3 regions of the Cupriavidus sp. 21MJTG02-4 genome follow, and region 1 is predicted to be linked to each of the others. Evidence: predicted binding sites of a transcription regulator. Region 1 holds the regulator's gene; each other region holds the start of a gene.
The links. The regulator sigma-54, encoded in region 1, starts transcription at its own class of promoters, with help from an activator protein. The targets are predictions, from matches to a motif close to TGGCANGNAANCTGCTTT.
Positions count from the first base shown of each region.

Region 1 (3,276 bases):
ACCGGCAACGTGGTCCTGACCAAGGGCACCATGGTGCTGAAGTCGGACGCGGCCGAGATCCGCACCGACCCGGAGGGCTACCAGTACGCGGTGGCCACGGCCAAGGGCGGCAAGCAGGCCTATATCCGCCAGAAGCGTGAAGGCGTGGACGAGTACATGGACGGCTGGGGCGACCGCATCGAATACGACGGCAAGCAGGAACTGTCCAAGCTGATCGGCCACGCGCGCATGGCGCGGCTGCAGGGCGCCAAGCTGGTCGACGAGATCCGCGGCGCGGTCCTGACCTATGACAGCCGCAACGAGTTCTACACCGCCGCCGGCGGCGGCGACAACACGTCGGCCGGCAACCCGTCGGGACGCGTGCGCGCCGTGCTCTCGCCGCGCCAGGAGGCCAGCGGTGCCGCCGCCAGCCCGCCCCTCGACCTGAAGTCGGCACCCGCGCCGTCCAGCAAGCCCTGAATCACGCGCCCGAACGCATCACCGCCACCATGACCGATACCGCAATGCTCGCCCCCACGCCCGCTTCCGCCGCTCCCGACGCCCGTGCCGACAGCAGCACGATGGTCGTGCGCCACCTGAAGAAGCGCTACGGGTCGCGCACGGTGGTGAAGGACGTGTCGCTCGAGGTGAAGAGCGGCGAGGTGGTGGGCCTGCTCGGCCCCAATGGCGCGGGCAAGACCACGTCGTTCTACATGATCGTGGGCCTCGTCGCGCTGGACGAGGGCGATATCGTGCTCGACGGTCAGCACATCAGCGGCCTGGCCATCCACGAGCGCGCGCGCATGGGCCTGTCCTACCTGCCGCAGGAAGCGTCGGTGTTCCGCAAGCTCAATGTGGAAGAGAACATCCGCGCGGTGCTGGAGCTGCAGTTGGTCAACGGCAAGCCGCTGCCGAAAGCCGAGATCGACAGCCGCCTGGATACGCTGCTGGACGACCTGCAGATTGCCCACCTGCGCAACAACCCTGCGCTGTCGCTGTCGGGTGGCGAGCGCCGCCGCGTGGAAATCGCACGCGCGCTGGCGTCCTCGCCACGCTTCATCCTGCTCGATGAACCGTTCGCCGGCGTGGACCCGATCGCGGTCGGCGAGATCCAGCGCATCGTCAGCTTCCTCAAGGCGCGCAATATCGGCGTGCTGATCACCGACCACAACGTGCGCGAGACGCTTGGCATCTGCGACCACGCGTACATCATCAGCGAAGGCACCGTACTCGCATCGGGCCAGCCCGACGAAATCATCGCCAACGAGTCGGTGCGCCGCGTCTACCTGGGCGAGAACTTCCGCATGTGAAGCCTGGGGCGGCAGGTGCGCTTGGCAGAGACGATCAGGCAGCATCAGCGATAGCAATTTTCGTTCCAACATCGGTTGGATGCGCATAGAATAGGTCGCATGAAACCGTCGCTACAGCTCCGTCTCTCCCAGCATCTGGCACTCACGCCGCAACTGCAGCAGTCGATCCGGCTGCTGCAACTTTCTACGCTTGAGCTGCAGCAGGAAGTCGAGCAGGCCTTGACGGAAAACCCGCTGCTGGAGCGCGAGAACGACTGGATCGACAGCCCGCTGCGCGTGGCGGCCGATGGCTCGGTCAACCTGCAGAGCGCACCCGCGCCCGCACCGGCCGAACCGCAGGGCAACAGCGACGCGAACGCCAGCAGCCCGGGCAGCGAGGATGAGAGCTATAGCGACAGCGGTAGCGAAGATTACGGCAGCGACTGGAGCCTGGACGATTTCGCGCGGCGCCCGCAGGGTGAGGACGACGAGAAGACCCCCATGCAGCTGCGCGACGCCGAGCCCACCCTGCGCGAACACTTGATGGAGCAGCTCGCGCCGCTGAAGATCTCGACGCGCGACAAGGGCCTGGCGATCTTCCTGATCGAATCGCTCGACGACGATGGCTACCTGAGCGCGTCGCTCGACGAGATCTGCACCGAGTTGCCCGAGGAACTCGAATTCGAGGTCGACGAATTGCAGGCGATCCTCACGCTGCTGCAAAGCTTCGACCCGCCCGGCGTGGGCGCGCGCAATGCCGCCGAATGCCTGAGCCTTCAGCTGCGCCGGCTGCAGCATCCGCAGCGCGAGCTGGCGCTCTCGATCGTCAACCATCACCTCGAACTGCTTGCCGTGCGCGACTACACGCGCCTGAAAAAAGCATTGCAGGTTGATGAAGCGGCGCTCAAGGCCGCGCATGAACTGATCCGCTCGCTCGCGCCCTACCCGGGCCACGCCTACAGCCGCCCTGAAGCGGACTTCGTGGTGCCCGACGTATTCGTGCGCAAGGGCGGCGGCGGCTGGATCGCGCAGCTCAATCCGGATGTGATGCCGCGCCTGCGCATCAACGACATGTACGCGCAGATCCTGCGCGGTGCCAAGGGAGAATCCGGTGCCGCGGGGCTGCAGCAAAAGCTGCAGGAAGCGCGCTGGCTGATCAAGAATATCCAGCAAAGGTTCGACACGATCCTGCGAGTTTCGCAGGCGATTGTCGAGCGTCAGAAGAACTTCTTCACGCACGGGGAAATCGCGATGCGCCCCTTGGTTTTGCGGGAGATTGCCGATACACTGGGATTACACGAGTCAACCATATCCCGGGTGACGACCAATAAATACATGGCAACGCCGATGGGTACTTTCGAACTGAAGTACTTTTTTGGCAGCCACGTTTCCACCGAAACCGGTGGGGCGGCTTCCTCAACGGCGATCCGCGCCTTGATCAAGCAACTTATAGGAGCCGAAGACCCGAGGAGTCCTCTTTCCGACAGCCGAATTGCCGAATTGCTGGGTGAACAAGGCTTCGTTGTCGCGCGCCGTACCGTCGCCAAGTATCGCGAAGCCCTGAAGATCCCTGCTGTCAATCTCCGCAAGACTTTGTAGCCGAGTTGCACCGCCTGCCTGGTGCAGCTCTTTCAGAAGGAGAAGCGCTATGAACTTCAAGATCAGTGGACACCACCTGGACATCACGCCCCCGCTGCGTGAGTACGTGGAAACGAAGCTGGAGCGTATCGTCAGGCATTTCGATCAAGTCATTGGCGTCAGCGTGCTACTCTCAGTCGACAATCACAAGGAAAAGGACAGGCGTCAGTACGCGGAAATCAATTTGCACCTTCGGGGCAAGGACATTTTTGTGGAAGCCCATCACGAAGACCTGTATGCGGCCATCGACGCACTTGTCGACAAGCTGGACCGCCAGGTGCTTCGGTATAAGGATCGCGTGCAAGGCCACGACCGCGAAGCGGTCAAGTACCAGATGGCCGAGTCCCAACTACAGCAGCAATGATCAAGC
Region 1 covers NZ_JBYOJP010000001.1:212,397-215,672, forward strand. The annotation lists gene lptA (lipopolysaccharide transport periplasmic protein LptA) at 1-459, shown strand, start outside; gene lptB (LPS export ABC transporter ATP-binding protein) at 489-1,289, shown strand; gene AC3FKH_RS01010 (RNA polymerase factor sigma-54) at 1,389-2,867, shown strand; gene hpf (ribosome hibernation-promoting factor, HPF/YfiA family) at 2,917-3,270, shown strand.

Region 2 (3,276 bases), on a different contig from region 1:
CGTGCCGGCGTTCGCGGGCGTCGCCACGCTGGCGACGGTATTGACCACGCCGCTCACGAGGCCACCGACAGGCGCCAGCGGCGAGCCCGCCGCGGCACCGCCGGTTGCTGCAGCCACGCCACCAGTCAGGCCACCAGCAAGACCCGTGACCGGCGCCAGCGGCGCAGCGCTGGTGCCGGTGCCGGCCGCGGTGATGGACCCGAGCACCGGGGCGAGGGCGCCGAGCGGGCTGCTGCCGCTACCCGCCGGACCATTCACCGCACCGCCCAGGGCGGCGACCGTGTTGCCGGCGCCCGTCACCGTGCTGCCCACGCCCGATACCAGCGGGGTGCGCGTCTGCGAAAGCGCGGTGCCGCCCGTGGCAAGCGCGCCGCCGGCCGTGGCGAGCAGGCCCGCGACCGGCGTGCCCAGCTGGGTGGTGGCGCCCAGCGTCTGCGTGGCGTTGGTCAGCTGCGAGGTGAGCGGCACGATGACGCGGCTCACGCCCGAGGTCAGCTGTTCCACGGGGCCGCTCGACAGCGCCGTGGCCAGGGAATTGCCGCCCTGGCCCACGGCCCCGCCTGCCTGCGTGACGCTGGCGCCCAGCGTCGTGGTCAGGGGCGCGAGCGGCGCCAGCGCGCCGGTGCCCAGTCCGCTTACCGCGCTACCGGTGCTGCTGACGGCATTGCCGAGATTGCTCACCACGCCACCGGTGCTGGCCACGGTGGTGCCCACCGGATTGGAAGCGTTGGGGATATTGCCCAGCCCGGATTGCAGGCCGGCGCCGAGCGCGCTGATCGCGTCACCGGCGGATTTCACCGCGTCGCCCAGACCGCTCTGCGTTGACGACGACAACAGCGGCAAGCCGGCACCGCCGAGCTGCGTGCCGAGATCGCTCACGGTGCCGCCGGCCCCAGTCACGATCGTGCTGGTCTTGCTGATGCCTTCGGAGGTCGGGGTCAAGGCAGCCGGCGTCTTGGTGCCGCTGTTGTCGCCGCCTGTATTTCCGTTGTTGTCACCGCTGTTGTCACCGCTGTTGCCGCCGATAGTGCCGCCGTCGCCACCGCCCGTGCCGGTCGTGCCGACCAGGCCCGAGCCATCGCCGCTGCCCCCCGTTCCGGCCTTGGTGCCGGCCGTGCCGCCGGTTCCCATGGAAGTCGATCCGCTCCCGCTGGCGCAGCCGCCGAGGGCCAGCAAGGTGGCAAGCAGTGCCGTCACTGCGATGTGTTGTGTGCGCATGATGTTTCCTTTGTCCCGTCGTTGAATCGCATCGCCGCGCCTCGCGTTGGTCTGCTGTTCGCTGCGGGCGTCGGTAGCGGGTATGGCGCAATGGGCGTGCCAATGTGCGCGATGGCGTACGGACAACGCCGGGCACGGCCGTGCCGGTGCGCGCATTGCCTTGCCGGGCCTGCGCTTGCGGCGATTCGCGCGGGGTCAGCCACGGTGCTTTCCCGGGCGTGCGGCGGTGTGCCGGCGCGTTACGCGTTACGTAACGTGTGTCGTGGGATCGGGAACAAGCGAGCTTCGAACGGGCCGTGTTGGAGGCGCCCCGTAACGGCGCGCGGCCGGCTTTGCGCTGCGGCTGATGTTCCGCCGCCGACGGAACACGTTACGTAGCACGTAACGCCGCGAGGGCCCCGCGAAACCCCACCCAGTGCCTCCGCGTGGCGACCCTGCCGCGCATCGAAACCCACGCCGCACAAGGCGCTGCGGGCGTTCGCGGCCGGCATGGCGAATCCCGCTGCCGAACCGCACCAGCGGCTGGCACGCACCTTGCCACTTCAGGGTCGATGCAGGGCGATCCAATCGCTGGCCACGCTGGCATGCGACGGCCAGGCGAACGCAGCAAGGCGCGCCGTGCCGATGGGGATAACACGATCAACGGGGGTCATCGCGATCACGGACGTGGCAACGACAACGGGAGCACAACAATGAAAAAGAACACTTCGGCACAACGCCGCATGACATGCCTGGCGGGGGCTTGCATGGTCGCGCTGACCCTGGCGAGCGGCTGCGCCTCGCACGGCGGCAGCGGCGCGGGTCTCGGGCCCCAGGGCGGGGGCGGGAACATCGTGCCGCCGCCCCAAACGCCTGCCTCGACCACTGACTCGACGCCCACCGCCAAGGCGGCCGCAGGCGCGGGCAACACCGTGGTGGCCGCGGGCAACGCCGTGAGCGAGATCGGCACGCACATCCAGAGCGCCCCGATTCCCCTGTTGCCGACCGACGCGCGCCAGGGCGCCGGCGGCGTCGTGGTCAATGCCGGCGAGACCGTCGGGGCGCTGGGCGCCGGCGTGCGCGATGGACTCGGGCAGATGGGCTCGGTCGCGAATCCGGCCGGCATCACCGTGGCCAGCACCGGCGATGTCGTGCAGAAGGCCGGCGACACGGTGACGAGTGCGGGCCAGCTGGTCAGCGGGCTCGGCACGGAACAGCTGTCCCCGCTTTCCCCCCTGGTCACGCCGGTCGGTGGCGTGGTGCAGAAGGCCGGCATGGCCGTGTCGCATGGCGGCGCCGGGCTCGGTGGGGTGCTTTCGACGGGGCCGGTTGCGCAGCTCACCGAGGGCACCAGCAAGCTGATCGTGCCCCTGACCACCCGGCTCACTGAAACCACCCAGGCGGTAGGCGCGGCAACCGGCGTCGGCGCTCCCGTGGATGGCCAGCTGTCCAAGGTGGGCTACAGCGTCGCCGGCGGCGGACTGCTGGCGAACAGCCGCACCCCCGTGGTGTCCGGACCGGGCGGTGTCGTCGCGGAAGCCGGCAAGACCGTGGGCGTTGCCGGCGTGCTGGTGCACGGTACCGGCGCCGAGGGCGCCAATCCGCTGGGCGCCCTGCTGAACCACCTGCCGCTCGCCGGTGTCGATGGCCGGCAGGGTGGCCCTGCCAGCTGCGAATGCAAGCCGAATGCGCCTCACCATGGCGGCAAGGCTGAAGCCAATCCGCTGGGCATCCTCGCACCCGTGCTGGCGCCGTTGACGGCCCTCGCTTCCGGTGGCACCAAGTATTCGACAGGGGAGATCAAAGCGCTGCCGGCGTCGCCGCTGCCAGGGCTCGGACTCGGCGGCGGGAACCGCTGAATGTCTTATCTCCCCTAGGGGCTTTCACGGTGCGCCGTCGCACACCACCCCGTCGCGGCGCATCTTTTTCTTCTGGCTGGCCGGCTGCTCCGCATTCGCCGCAAAGCCAGGCTGCAGGCCGGTCTTCCGCCTGCATCCAACGCTCTTTGACAATCCGGGAAAGCTCGATCGAGGGCTCTCGTTGCAGGAAAACGACTTACTCCCGAAGTAGGGGGGTGGT
Region 2 covers NZ_JBYOJP010000006.1:312,851-316,126, forward strand. The annotation lists gene AC3FKH_RS15135 (collagen-like triple helix repeat-containing protein) at 1-1,218, opposite strand, end outside; gene AC3FKH_RS15140 (collagen-like triple helix repeat-containing protein) at 1,911-3,056, shown strand.
Region 2: AC3FKH_RS15140 (collagen-like triple helix repeat-containing protein) is a predicted target of sigma-54. The motif match lies at 1,742-1,759, and genes of this name have one in related genera.

Region 3 (3,276 bases), on a different contig from region 1:
TCGTCGGTCTCGACTTCGATGCGGCGGCCGTTGTGGCTGAAGTGGTACCAGTACAGCAGCATCGAGCCCAGGCTGGCCATCAGCTGGTCGGCGATGTCGCGCGCGCCCGGGGTGTTGTGGTCGTCCTTCTCCGGCAGCACGGTGCCCAGCACCGACACGCCGGTGCGCATCACGTCCATCGGGTGGGCCGAGGCCGGCACGCATTCCAGCGCGGCCTTGACGCTGGCGGGCAGGCCGCGCAGCGACTTCAGCCTGGTCTTGTAGGCGGCCAGTTCGGCCTTGTTCGGCAGCTTACCGTGGACCAGCAGGTGGGCGATTTCCTCGAACTCGCAGGCGTCGGCCACGTCCAGGATGTCATAGCCGCGGTAGTGCAGGTCGTTGCCGGTACGGCCAACGGTGCACAGGGCGGTGTTACCGGCAGTCACGCCCGACAGGGCAACGGATTTCTTGGGCTTCGGGGTGGCGATCGGTTGTGCTTCGGACATCAGGGTCTCCTTGTGAGGTACGGTTCGGCTGGCCTTACTTGGCCTTGCCCTGGGCAAACAGGGCGTCGAGTTTCTGTTCGTAGGCGTGGTAGCCGATGCTCTCGTAGAGTTCCGAGCGCGTCTGCATGGTGTCGACCACGTTCTTCTGGGTGCCGTCGCGGCGGATGGCGGTGTAGACGTTCTCGGCGGCCTTGTTCATGGCGCGGAAGGCCGACAGCGGGTACAGGACCATCGACACGCCGGAGCCGGCCAGTTCGTCGGTGGTGAACAGCGGCGTGGCGCCAAATTCGGTGATGTTGGCCAGCACCGGCACCTTCACAGCATCCACGAACTTGCGGTACATGGCCAGGTCGGTCATGGCTTCCGGGAAGATCGCGTCGGCGCCTGCCTCGACGCATGCCACGGCGCGCTCGATGGCGCTTTCCAGGCCTTCCACGGCCAGCGCGTCGGTGCGCGCCATGATCACGAAGTTCTCGTCGGTGCGCGCATCGACGGCCGCCTTGATGCGGTCGACCATCTCGCCCTGCGTGACGATTTCCTTGTTCGGACGATGGCCGCAGCGCTTGGCGCCGACCTGGTCTTCAATGTGCATGGCGCCGGCGCCGGCCTTGATCAGCGAGCGGGTGGTGCGGGCCACGTTGAAGGCCGACGAACCGAAGCCGGTGTCGACATCGACCAGCAGCGGCACATCGCATACGTCGCTGATGCGGCGCACGTCGATCAGCACGTCTTCCAGGCCCGAGATGCCCAGGTCGGGCAGGCCCAGCGAGCCCGCGGCCACGCCGCCGCCCGACAGGTAGATGGCGCGGTAGCCAGCGCGCTTGGCCAGCAGGGCGTGATTGGCGTTGATGGTGCCCACCACTTGCAGCGGATGCTCTTCGGCCAGGGCCTGGCGGAAGCGGGCGCCGGCCGAACGGGCCAGGTCGGATGCGGAATAGGTCATGGTGCGGTGTCTCGTTGTCAGGGGCAATGAAGGAACGGGACCAATAACGCAAGGGCTATGCCAGCCTCTCGGGCGAACCTTGTGTGCGTTCTTAACCAATTGATTTTATGGATAATTTTCATACAAACGGTGAGCGCTCAAAAGCGCTGAAAGGCATTTCATCGCACTATTGCATTGCATGCGTGGAGTTCGAATTTCACAATTGAAATTCATGTCCGCCGCGGGCACAATAGCAGCACTTTACCGTCGAAGCACCATGCCACCCTCAGCCTCTCCTTCCGGCCTGCCGCGCATCTGGGCCCTGGGCATCAGCCGCCTGCAGCGCGCCTTCGCGGAACTGATTCCCGCCTATTCCCATCTTGCGGAGTTCCGCATCGTCGGCCGCGCCTACGACTCAGCGGCCGACGCCATTCGGCGCGAGGCGCGCGAAGGCAAGCTCGACGTCGTGGTCTCGGGCGGCTCCAATGGCGCCTACCTGCGCCAGCACGTGGACCTTCCGGTCGTGCTGGTCAAGGTGACCGGCTTCGACGTGATGAGCGCATTGTCGACCGCGCGGCGCATCTCGCCCCATGTAGCGCTCGTGACGCACGCGTCCACGTACGCCGAGGTCGACGAATTCACGCGCGCGTTTTCGCTGTCGATCCCCGCGTATACCTATCTGACCGAGGACGACGCTACCGCGCGCGTGCAGACGCTCAAGCAGGAAGGCGTGAAAGTGGTGGTCGGCCCAGGCCTGGTGACCGACCTGGCGGACCGGCTCGGCCTGATCGGCGTGTTCCTGTATTCGGGCAATTCCGTGCGCATGGCGCTGGAGGATGCCATCGAGGCGGCACGCCTGCGGCGCATCGAGTCCGGGCGGCGCGACTACGTCAACAACATCCTTGCGCACCTGAACGAGGGCGTGGCCGCGGTCGACGGCGAAGGCCGCATCCAGTCATTCAACCCGGCGATGGAGCGTTTCCTCGGCACGCCGGCCGCGAGTGCGGTCGGACGCAAGCTGCAGGCGCTGTCGCCCGGTCTGTCGCTGGATGACGTGATCCAGAGCGGCGCGAAGGAACTCGAGGCGATCCAGAAAGTGGGCGACCGCATGGTCGTGGTCAACCGCATCCCGCTCGTCAACGAGTCGGGTACCACGGGTGCGCTGCTGACCCTGCAGGACGCCACCGCGATCCAGCGCGTGGACCGCAACCTGCGCTCGCGCAGCCGGACGCGGCTGCCCGGGGTGCGCTACAGCCTGGAAGACCTGGCTGGCACTTCGGACGCCATGGCGCACTTGCGCGATCTGGCGCGGCGTTATGCGGCCGTCGATTCCACCGTGCTGATTGGCGGCGAGAGCGGTACCGGCAAGGAGGTGCTGGCGCAAGGCATGCACGACGCCAGCCCGCGCCGCGCTTTCCCGTTCGTGGCCGTCAACTGTGCGGCGTTCCCCGAGGCGCTGCTCGAAAGCGAGCTGTTCGGCTATGAAGAGGGCGCCTTCACCGGCGCGCGGCGCGGCGGCAAGGCGGGCCTGTTCGAGTCGGCCCACAACGGCACGCTGTTCCTTGACGAGGTTGGCGACATGCCACTGGCGCTGCAGACGCGACTGCTCCGTGTGCTGCAGGAAAAGCAGGTGCTGCCGATCGGCGGGCTGGAGGCCGTGCCGGTCAACGTGCGCGTGATCGCCGCCACGCACCGCGATCTCCCGCAGCGCGTGCGCGAAGGCAGCTTCCGGCAGGACCTTTACTACCGGCTCAACATCCTGCGCATCGAGGTGCCGCCGCTGCGCGAGCGCGCCGGGGACTTGCCGGAACTGGCGGACTTGCTCTACCGGCGCGCGCTGGAACGTTTGGGGCTGGAGCATCAGGAAGG
Region 3 covers NZ_JBYOJP010000018.1:157,934-161,209, reverse strand. The annotation lists partial or broken gene AC3FKH_RS28530 (citrate/2-methylcitrate synthase) at 1-485, opposite strand, end outside; gene prpB (methylisocitrate lyase) at 520-1,428, opposite strand; gene prpR (propionate catabolism operon regulatory protein PrpR) at 1,685-3,276, shown strand, end outside.
Region 3: prpB (methylisocitrate lyase) is a predicted target of sigma-54. The motif match lies at 1,474-1,491, and genes of this name have one in related genera.